Regions from separate parts of the Erwinia sp. BNK-24-b genome, predicted to be linked through region 3. Evidence: predicted binding sites of a transcription regulator. Region 3 holds the regulator's gene; each other region holds the start of a gene.
What was found. The regulator LexA, encoded in region 3, represses DNA repair genes until DNA is damaged. The targets are predictions, from matches to a motif close to TNCTGTATGTACATACAGNA.
Positions count from the first base shown of each region.

Region 1: uvrB (excinuclease ABC subunit UvrB) is a predicted target of LexA. The motif match lies at 1,697-1,716, and genes of this name have one in related genera.
Region 2: sulA (SOS-induced cell division inhibitor SulA) is a predicted target of LexA. The motif match lies at 1,530-1,549, and genes of this name have one in related genera.

Region 1 covers NZ_CP179901.1:3,210,619-3,213,899, forward strand. Annotated here, with positions in the region: gene uvrB (excinuclease ABC subunit UvrB) at 1-1,619, opposite strand, end outside; gene ACMGGR_RS14605 (ABC transporter ATP-binding protein) at 2,520-3,236, shown strand; gene bioD (dethiobiotin synthase) at 3,249-3,281, opposite strand, start outside.
Region 2 covers NZ_CP179901.1:2,976,578-2,979,858, forward strand. Annotated here, with positions in the region: gene yccS (YccS family putative transporter) at 1-737, shown strand, start outside; gene ACMGGR_RS13585 (TfoX/Sxy family DNA transformation protein) at 734-1,360, opposite strand; gene sulA (SOS-induced cell division inhibitor SulA) at 1,569-2,078, shown strand; gene ompA (porin OmpA) at 2,426-3,281, shown strand, end outside.
Region 3 covers NZ_CP179901.1:4,334,759-4,338,039, forward strand. Annotated here, with positions in the region: gene zur (zinc uptake transcriptional repressor Zur) at 232-741, shown strand; gene ACMGGR_RS20015 (CsbD family protein) at 889-1,098, opposite strand; gene lexA (transcriptional repressor LexA) at 1,585-2,193, opposite strand; gene ACMGGR_RS20025 (diacylglycerol kinase) at 2,296-2,658, opposite strand; gene plsB (glycerol-3-phosphate 1-O-acyltransferase PlsB) at 2,787-3,281, shown strand, end outside.

The DNA.
Region 1 (3,281 bases), 1.1 Mb from region 3:
CCAATGGTCTGGATCAGCGAGCGCTCGGAACGCAGGAAGCCTTCTTTATCGGCATCCAGAATAGCGACCAGCGACACCTCTGGCATATCCAGCCCTTCTCGCAGCAGGTTGATGCCGACCAGCACGTCAAACTTGCCCAGACGCAAATCGCGAATGATTTCGACGCGTTCGACCGTGTCGATATCCGAGTGCAGATAGCGTACCCGCTCGCCGTGCTCGGTCAGGTATTCGGTTAAGTCTTCGGCCATGCGCTTGGTCAGTACCGTGACCAGCACGCGCTCGTCAATCGCCACCCGCTTGCGAATTTCCGACAGCAGATCGTCTACCTGCGTGGCGACCGGCCGCACTTCGATAAGCGGATCCAGCAGCCCGGTTGGCCTGACCACCTGATCCACCACTTCGCCACCCGACTTCTCCAGCTCGTAGTTGCCCGGCGTCGCCGAAACATAGATGGTCTGCGGGGCCAGCGCCTCGAACTCTTCAAACTTCATCGGACGGTTATCCAGCGCCGACGGCAGGCGGAAGCCATACTCCACCAGCGTCTCTTTACGCGCGCGGTCGCCGCGATACATGCCGCCAATCTGCGGGATGGTAACGTGGGATTCATCAATCACCAGCAGGCCGTCGGCTGGCAGATAGTCGAACAGCGTGGGCGGCGCTTCGCCCGGCCCGCGCCCCGACAGGTAGCGTGAATAGTTTTCGATGCCCGAGCAGTAGCCCAGCTCGTTCATCATCTCCAGGTCAAACTGCGTGCGCTGGGAGATGCGCTGCTCTTCCAGCAGCTTATTGTTGGCCAGCAGCGTTTTACGGCGATCGGCCAGCTCTACCTTAATATCTTCCATCGCCTGCAGGATGCGCTCACGCGGCGTCACGTAGTGCGTTTTAGGATAGATGGTGTAGCGCGGAATGACCGAGCTAATCTGGCCGGTCAGCGGATCGAAAATAGAGAGGCGCTCGACCTCTTCGTCAAACAGCTCAACGCGCAGCGCGTAGTCGTCCGACTCCGCCGGAAAGATATCGATAACTTCGCCACGCACGCGGAAGGTGCCGCGCTGAAACGCCTGATCGTTACGGCTGTACTGTAGCTCGGCCAGTCGGCGCAGAATGGCGCGCTGGTCGATAACCATACCGCGCGTCAGATGCAGCATCATTTTCAGGTACGAGTCGGGATCGCCCAGACCATAAATGGCCGACACCGACGCCACCACGATGACGTCGCGGCGCTCCAGCAGCGCTTTGGTCGCGGAAAGACGCATCTGCTCGATATGTTCGTTAACCGAGGCGTCCTTCTCGATAAAGGTGTCCGAGCTGGGCACGTAGGCTTCCGGCTGATAATAGTCGTAGTAGGAGACGAAGTACTCGACGGCGTTTTCAGGAAAGAATTCCTTCATCTCTCCGTAAAGTTGCGCTGCTAAGGTCTTGTTGGGTGCCAGCACCATCGTCGGACGGTTCAGATCGGCTATCACGTTCGCCACGGTAAAGGTTTTGCCCGACCCCGTTACGCCGAGCAGCGTCTGGTGCGCCAGTCCATCCTGCAGCCCTTCTTCAAGGCGGCGAATGGCTTCAGGCTGATCGCCGGAAGGTTTAAAGGCGGAATTAAGTTTAAAGACTTTGCTCATTGAATGGCTACCTGGTAGTGAAAAGCGCGGACAAGGTTGTAATTTTACTCCGCTATGGCGATTTTGCCAGCGAAAAATACTGGATATAAGCACAGTTATTCTGCATGCTGGCTACGTTAAGTAAAATCTTGCGGATGCAGAGCAGCGGCAAATGCTTAAGCGGCAGGAAAGCGGCAAGGTTATCCCCAGCCAGGATGAAAGTTTAACATTTGTCAATACGCGCGGTTGAAATGACGACGGCGAAACTGCCTGGCCCTTTCTGCCGCTTGATTTTCATTAACTTATTGAAAAATATTACGCTGTTAATGGCGCTGAGTTTAGCAACAACTCAAGCCCAGGCCGCGTCCGCTCTCGCTTTACAAAGGTTTTCAGTCAGTCATACACATGGTTATCCACAGGAATGGTGGATAAGTGAATTCAGCGCCCTGCCCGTCTGCTGTGTATAAATTCCCTGTTCATGCGCGCGCGTACGCAAAATAATTTTTTTCTTTATTATTTTTATTCATTGTCCCCCGTTAGCCGGGCTGGCACGCATAGTTTCCTGAACGAAACCAGCCTTATTTACGCTTTTTCTTTTTGCTTTGTAGCGCCCGGTATTGCCTTTTATACAGGCGTCTGCACCATTATCGCTAAGCAACCGGCACTGACAAAGTGCAGCAACCTGTTCCCCGGGGCAATTGTTAACTTTTTCTGACCAATTGCGGCGGTAAACTGCGCTTCTCTACGAAATATCCGATTCTATTAAATTATGGCCTGCTAATTGCAACACTCTGTGACCGCCTCACGCTTTCACTACGTCAGCGTGTGAAGCGCAAACTGCGGACGTTGCCAAAACGTGACTGTTCGCCATCCATTGCCAAACGGAGGCGCGATCGAAAACCGTCCGAAGGAGAGTGTCAGATGCTGAGCTTACATGCGATTAACCAGTTTTATGGACAGAATCATATTTTGTGGGATGTCGATCTGGAGCTGCCGCCGGGCACCTGCACCGGCGTACTGGGTCGGCCAGGCATGGGTAAGACCACGCTGGTGAACTGTATTATGGGCCATCTGCCAATCAATAGCGGCTCCATTACCTGGCAGGAAGGGAACAGGCCGCCGCAAAATTTGCTGGCGCAGCCGGTCGAAAAACGCGCCGCGCTAGGCATTGGCTATGTGCCGCAGGGCCGTCATCTTTTTTCTCAGCTTAGCGTTGAGGAGAATTTGCAGATAGCGCTGCTGGCGGGCGTGGGGCAGCAGGGCCATCCGGCTATTCCGCCGATGGTTTACGATCTGTTTCCGGCGTTGTATTCGCTGCGTCACCGCCGCAGCGGCGAGCTGGCGCTGGACCAGCAGCAGCAGCTGGCGTTGGCCAGAGCGCTGGTGCTGCAGCCGAAGCTGCTGATTCTGGATGAGCCAACGGAAGGGATGTCGCCCTGGCTGGAGGAGGAGATGGGCAATCTGATCCACCGGCTGAATCACGATTTCGGGCTGACTATCCTGCTGCTGGAGCAGCGAATTTCGTTTATCCGTAAGGTGGCCGACTATTTTCTGCTGCTGCACCGCGGGCGCAACGTGGCGCATGGCAAAGTTGCGCAGCTGGATGAAAGCATGGTGAACACCTGGCTAACGGCCTGAACGGCCGTTAACTTACTCCGGTAGGCGAACATAGCGGCCCAGCTG
Region 2 (3,281 bases), 1.4 Mb from region 3:
AGCTTGTGCTGATTGTGCTGAGCGGCGTACTGTTTTTTGCTTTCCGTCAGTCGCAATATGCTACCGCCACGCTGTTTATTACCTTGCTGGTGCTGTGCTGCTTTAACCTGCTCGGTGAAGGTTTTGAGGTCGCGCTGCCGCGTATTATCGATACGCTGTTGGGCTGCGGCATCGCCTGGCTGGCCGTGGCTTTTATCTGGCCCGACTGGCGCTTCCGCCGTCTTTCTGCCGTGGCGGAGCGTACGCTGAACGCTAACTGTCGCTACCTGGACGCTATCCTTGTGCAGTATCACCAGGGTAAAGATAACCGGCTGGATTACCGCGTAGCACGCCGCGATGCCCATAATGGCGATGCGGAACTTGCCTCCGTGGTTTCAAATATTTCAGCAGAGAAAAATACCGGGACCAGCCTGCGAGAAGATGCTTTTCGCCTGCTGTGCCTTAACCACTCCTTTCTCAGCTACATCTCGGCCCTGGGCGCGCACCGTGAAAAAATGACCAGCCAGCCAATTCTGCAGTTGATGGACGACGCGGTCTGCTACGTTGATGACGTACTGCACGTTGATATCGTAGACGACAGTAAGGCTGCCAGACTGCTGGATAATCTGTCTGTGCGTCTGGCCGAGGCCGAGGCCGCGCCGGAAACGAAAGAACCGCTGGTATTGCAGCAGGTTGGCCTGCTGGTCGCGCTGCTGCCGGAAATAGCCCGGCTTAAGAAAAAACTCTCTGCGGCTTAAGGTTTTTGCTGCCTGGCCACCTGACGCCGCATCGTTTCTTTGTACCACCGCCGAAGTTCTGTTTTGATATGTTCCGGCAGCGCTTCATGATGATGCCCTGTAATAGCGCCTTCGAGCGCAAACAGAATATTAATGCCGACATTTTTATTACTGGCGTACAGCTTAAGCCAGCAGCGTCTGGCCCCCTCTTGCTTGAGCCTGGCAATGGTGCTGATGCCTACCTGCCTTAGCAACATTTCCAGCTTCCCGGTCAGGTTAGGCAAATCTTTTAAACGCTGATTTTGTTGCTGCCGGGCTTTCTGCTCACGTGCGCCCTGCAGGCAAAGCCTGGAAAGTGCCAGAAGCTGTTCGTTCTCTTTCCATAAAGGCTCGTCAACGCGATAGTAGTCCAGCGCGACCGGCACGCCTCTTTTATTGAAGTGCAAAGGTTTCATTTTCCGCTCGGTCAGATAGGGCTTCACCTGCTCGCAAGCGCGCAGATAGAGCTCTCCTTCTGCCACCAGGGCAAAAACAACGTTATCGACAGACAGACTGTAGCCGCCGAACTGGCTACGACTGTCAATATCGCCCAGTTCAGCAAGCTGACATTTGGCTTTGGCAATCTGCGTTTTTGAGTCACACATAGTTCTCTCCTTCCAGATAAATGATGCCTTCCCGTGGCGTTTGCTATGGAAAAGAAAGGTATGCAATCACCGTTACAGGTTCAATTAATAATTGCTGTGTGGGTCGACTGGATTGTCATTTTGCGAGGCGTTTTCAAAAAATAAGGTTGATCTTTATGCATTACCCTTATACTGTATATCCATACAGTGACCTGCGAGCAAAGCCAATATGCATACTCATTCCATGAAATCTCTTTTTGCTAATCGCCGTTTTCAACAGGCTTCAGCCTGTGCCGCATCGACAACAAACGAAGCTACTGGCCTTATCAGCGAACTGATTTACAGTGAGAATCAGCCAGGCATGACGCAAATGCTGCTTTTACCTCTACTGCAACAGCTCGGCACCCAGTCACGCTGGCAGCTTTGGCTGACGCCACAGCAAAAACTAAGTCGTAGCTGGCTTGCGCAATCCGGCCTGCCGCTGGATAAAGTTATGCAAGTTCAGGGAACAGCGGCCATTAATACGCTGGAAGCGATGATAAAGGCCCTGCAAACAGGAAACTACAGCGTAGTGCTCGGCTGGCTGCCGGAAGAATTGTCATCAGACGATCGGCAACGACTGCATAATGCTGCTCTTTGTGGCCAGGCCCTGGGGTTAATTATGCGCCCGGATCCGATCGAAATGGCGACCTCCAGACCCTTTAATGGCTTAAAGATTCACTCAAGTTTGTATCATTAAGTAAAAATAAGAGTTTTCCCATCATAAACTTCTTCGCCGGGCCTGATAAGCGTCTGATTATGCTATGACCCGGCGTGACAATGGTTTAGCCCTCTTTTCCCCCTCCTTTATTTCGTCCCTCACATAAGTTAAATATGTAAATTTGTGTCTAAACCTCCGTTTTTTTTCAGGCCTCCTTCACATCTTACTTGTAACTTTGCTGGTACGTTGTAGACTTTACGTCGCCAGGGTGCTCAATAATCTCCCTTTTTTGGATGAGTCATAATCGAGCGTCATAACCCGGCGAAGGATTAATCAAAGAGCTAATGAAAGCTCATTGCCTATTTGGATGATAACGAGGCGCAAAAATGAAAAAGACAGCTATCGCAATTGCAGTGGCACTGGCTGGCTTCGCTACCGTAGCGCAGGCCGCCCCTAAAGATGACACCTGGTACGCCGGTGCGAAACTGGGCTGGTCTCAGTACCACGACACTGGTTACTACGGTAACGGTTATGCAAACAACGACGGTCCAACTCACGAAAGCCAGCTGGGCGCTGGTGCGTTCGGTGGTTACCAGGCTAACCAATACCTGGGCTTCGAACTGGGTTATGACTGGCTGGGCCGTATGCCTTACAAAGGCAATGTAGTAAATGGCGCATTTAAAGCACAGGGCGTTCAGCTGGCTGCTAAACTGAGCTACCCAATCTATGACGATCTGGACGTGTACACCCGTCTGGGCGGCATGGTATGGCGCGCAGACTCTAAGCAGAACAACAACGGCAACCGCATCAGCGACCACGACACCGGCGTTTCTCCGCTGGCAGCAGTGGGCCTTGAGTATGCTGTGACCAAAAACTGGGCTACCCGCCTGGATTACCAGTGGGTGAACAACATCGGTGATGCAAACACCGTTGGTACTCGTCCAGACAACGCCATGCTGAGCGTAGGTGTTTCCTACCGCTTCGGTCAGGATGAAGCAGCTCCAGCACCGGCTCCGGCTCCAGCGCCAGCGCCAGTTGTTGAAACCAAGCGTTTCACCCTGAAATCAGACGTTCTGTTCACCTTCAACAAGGCGACTCTGAAGCCTGAAGGCCAGCAGGCTCTGGATCAGCTGTACACCCAGCTGAGCTCTCTGGATCCGAAAGACGGCAGCGTTGTTGTTCTGGGCTTCACCGACCGTATCGGTTCTGACCAGTACAACCAGAAACTGTCCGAGAAACGTG
Region 3 (3,281 bases):
AAATATCGCTAATTACAACCGTCTCCTTGATTTTCGAATGGTACAGCCTCTCTCATCATAGGATTGAATGATAAGCACAGGAATACCCTGCAAAAAGCCTGATAATTTCGCCATCGGCAAGAGAGGGATCTTAAGATGAGCAAGGCAGCCTTCGACCACGCGGAAGCGCGGCGTTTTTAACGCCATTGTGATAACATAACGTTCTAAGCTGGCCTGGGGAGAGCTATGAAGATAAACAGTCCTGAAAAAATCCTGTCGCAGGCAGAGTCTATCTGCCAGCAGCGCAACGTCAGGCTGACGCCTCAGCGTCTGGAAGTGCTACGGCTAATGAGCCAGCATCACGGCGCAATCAGCGCTTACGATCTGCTGGACCTGCTACGCGCAAGCGAACCACAGGCCAAGCCGCCGACGATTTATCGCGCGCTGGATTTTTTGCTGGAGCAGGGGTTCGTGCATCGGGTGGAGTCGACCAACAGCTATGTGGTATGCCATCACTTTGAAGAGCCTTCACATACCTCGGCGATGCTAATCTGCGACCGCTGCGGGGCCGTGACTGAACAACATGCCGAAGGCGTAGAGGCTATTTTGAAGTCACTGGCAAAAAGCACGGGTTTTGCGCTGACCAATAGCGTTATTGAAGCACACGGTTTGTGCCTTAATTGCGTTGAAGTTGAAGCCTGCCAGCACCAGGATGAGTGCCAGCACGATCACACGGTTGTTGCCAAAAAGCGTGGCCGCTAAGTAGCTAACCCTTCAAATATATTTAAGCCATGTCTGACCAGTGTCAATGACGTGCCAAAGGCCATAAACAAACAAGGGCGGTGCCGTAAGCACCACCCTTGTTAAGCAGACTGATTATTTAGCCTGCCAGCGACTTACTTAACATCCTCAGAAGCGATGTTTATTCGTCGTTTCCCAGTCACCGAGTTCTTTTTCGGCCTGGTCTTTAGTGTAGCCATAGCGTTCCTGGATTTTACCTACCAGCTGATCGCGTTTGCCTTCAACGATGGTCATATCATCGTCGGTCAGCTTGCCCCACTTCTCTTTCACTTTACCTTTTAACTGCTTCCAGTTACCGCCGGCTTCGTCTTTATTCATCTTGTCTCTCCTTAACTTAGAACCTTAGGTGATAACAGCTTATCGTTACAGCAAAACGGCTGACAGCAACATAAAACGCTGCCTAAATGCTTAACGTACTAATAATTGTAGTAGATGATGGCGGTTTTGCATGGCGACCAGCAAAAAAAAGCGAAGCGGTGTGAAAGCAAAGGTAACAAGCCTGTACGACGTGCGGAGACAGTAGCCATTAAGAAAGACGGCAGTAGCAGTAGCAGTAGCAGTAGCAGTAGCAGTAGCAGTAGCAGTAGCAGTAGCAGTAGCAGTAGCAGTAGCAGTAGCAGTAGCAGTAGCAGTAGCAGTAGCAGTAGCAGTAGCAGTACAGCAAACACGGGGAAGGCAGTCACGGTCAAATGCCGTGTTAAAAGAAAGGAAAATCTGTGCTGCTAAGAGAAGATCTGAAACTCAGGAAAGCCGCAACGCGCCGTTATAGAAACGACGCGTGGAGAAATCACCAGAAGCGGTGGCTCAGAGCCAGTTACCGTTACGTATCACGCCAACCGCCAGGCCTTCAATTGAAAAGGTTTGCTGACGCAGGTCAACCACAATAGGCTGGAACTCGTTGTTTTCCGGCAGTAAATGAACGATGTTACCCTGCTTTTTCAGTCGCTTGACGGTAACTTCGTCATCAATACGCGCAACCACTACCTGACCGTTACGCACGTCCTGCGTTTTATGTACGGCCAACAGATCGCCATCCATAATACCGATGTCTTTCATCGACATGCCGCTAACGCGCAGCAGGAAATCGGCACCCGGCTTGAATAAATCCGGATCGACCTGGTAATGTCCTTCAATGTGCTGTTCCGCCAGCAGCGGTTCGCCCGCAGCCACACGGCCAATCAGCGGCAGGCCGTCTTCGTCTTCCATCATCAGGCGAATACCGCGTGATGCACCGGAAACGATTTCGATAACGCCCTTGCGCGCCAGCGCTTTAAGGTGCTCTTCAGCCGCATTCGGGGAACGGAAACCGAGCTGCGTAGCGATCTCTGCCCGCGTCGGCGGCATGCCGGTTTGGTTAATATGCTGGCGAATCAGGTCATAAACCTGTTGCTGCCTTGCCGTTAGTGCTTTCATCCCGCCCCCTGGTTGTTTATACAGTCACTTGTAAGTATATACAGGTATTTCGCCGTTGAAAACCTTAAGCTGTGCAAAAAACGACAATTACTTTACGGGCGTTCAGCGTGAAAGCAATATGCTCAGCCAGACGAAAACGGCCAGCAAGATAGCCAGCAGCACCGCCGCCGACCCCATATCCTTGGCGCGTCCGGACAGCTCGTGAAACTCGTTGCCCAACCTGTCGACCACGGCTTCAATGGCGCTGTTAAGCACTTCGACGATAATCACCAGCGCGACGGACCCGATCATCATGACTCTTGCCAGTACGCTGACGTCCAGCCAGCAGGCGATAATGACCGCAATCACTGCTGCCACCAGCTCCTGGCGAAAAGCGGCTTCATGCTGCCATGCCGCTCGTAATCCTTTCCACGAATAACCGGCAGCTTTGATAATCCGCGTGATACCGACGGCGTTATTTGTCATATCAAGGGAACCCTTTGTAATGTTTAACGTCAATGTCAGGGTAGCGCACATTTTGTAACATCACAGATCTCATGCAAGGATTCTGGTATGCTTGCGGCGCTTTGCTAACGAGAGGCTTCATGTTGTCTATGTCAGGTTGGCGTAAATTATATTATAAATTGTTGAATTTACCGGTAAAAATGCTGGTAAAGAGTAAGGCGATCCCCGCCGAGCCGGTCGCTGAACTGGGGCTCGATACGTCGCGCCCTATTATGTATGTACTACCGTATGATTCAAAGGCCGATCTGCTGGCGTTGCGCGAGCAGTGCCGCAAAGAAGATCTTCCCGATCCCTTAGATCCGCTGGAAATCGACGGTACGCTGCTGCCGCGTTACGTGTTTATCCACGATGGCCCGCGCGTGTTTCCTTACTATGCGCCGAATCTGGAATCCGTTAAAACGTTCCATGACTATCTGGATTTGCACCGTAGTCATCCTCTGCTTGATGTGCAGATGGTACCCGTTGCGGTGATGTTTGGCCGCGCACCAGGCCGCGAAGTTCAGGGCGAAAGCCAGCCGCATCTGCGCGTATTAAACGGTATCCAGAAGTTTATCGCCGTCCTGTGGCTGGGACGCGACAGCTTT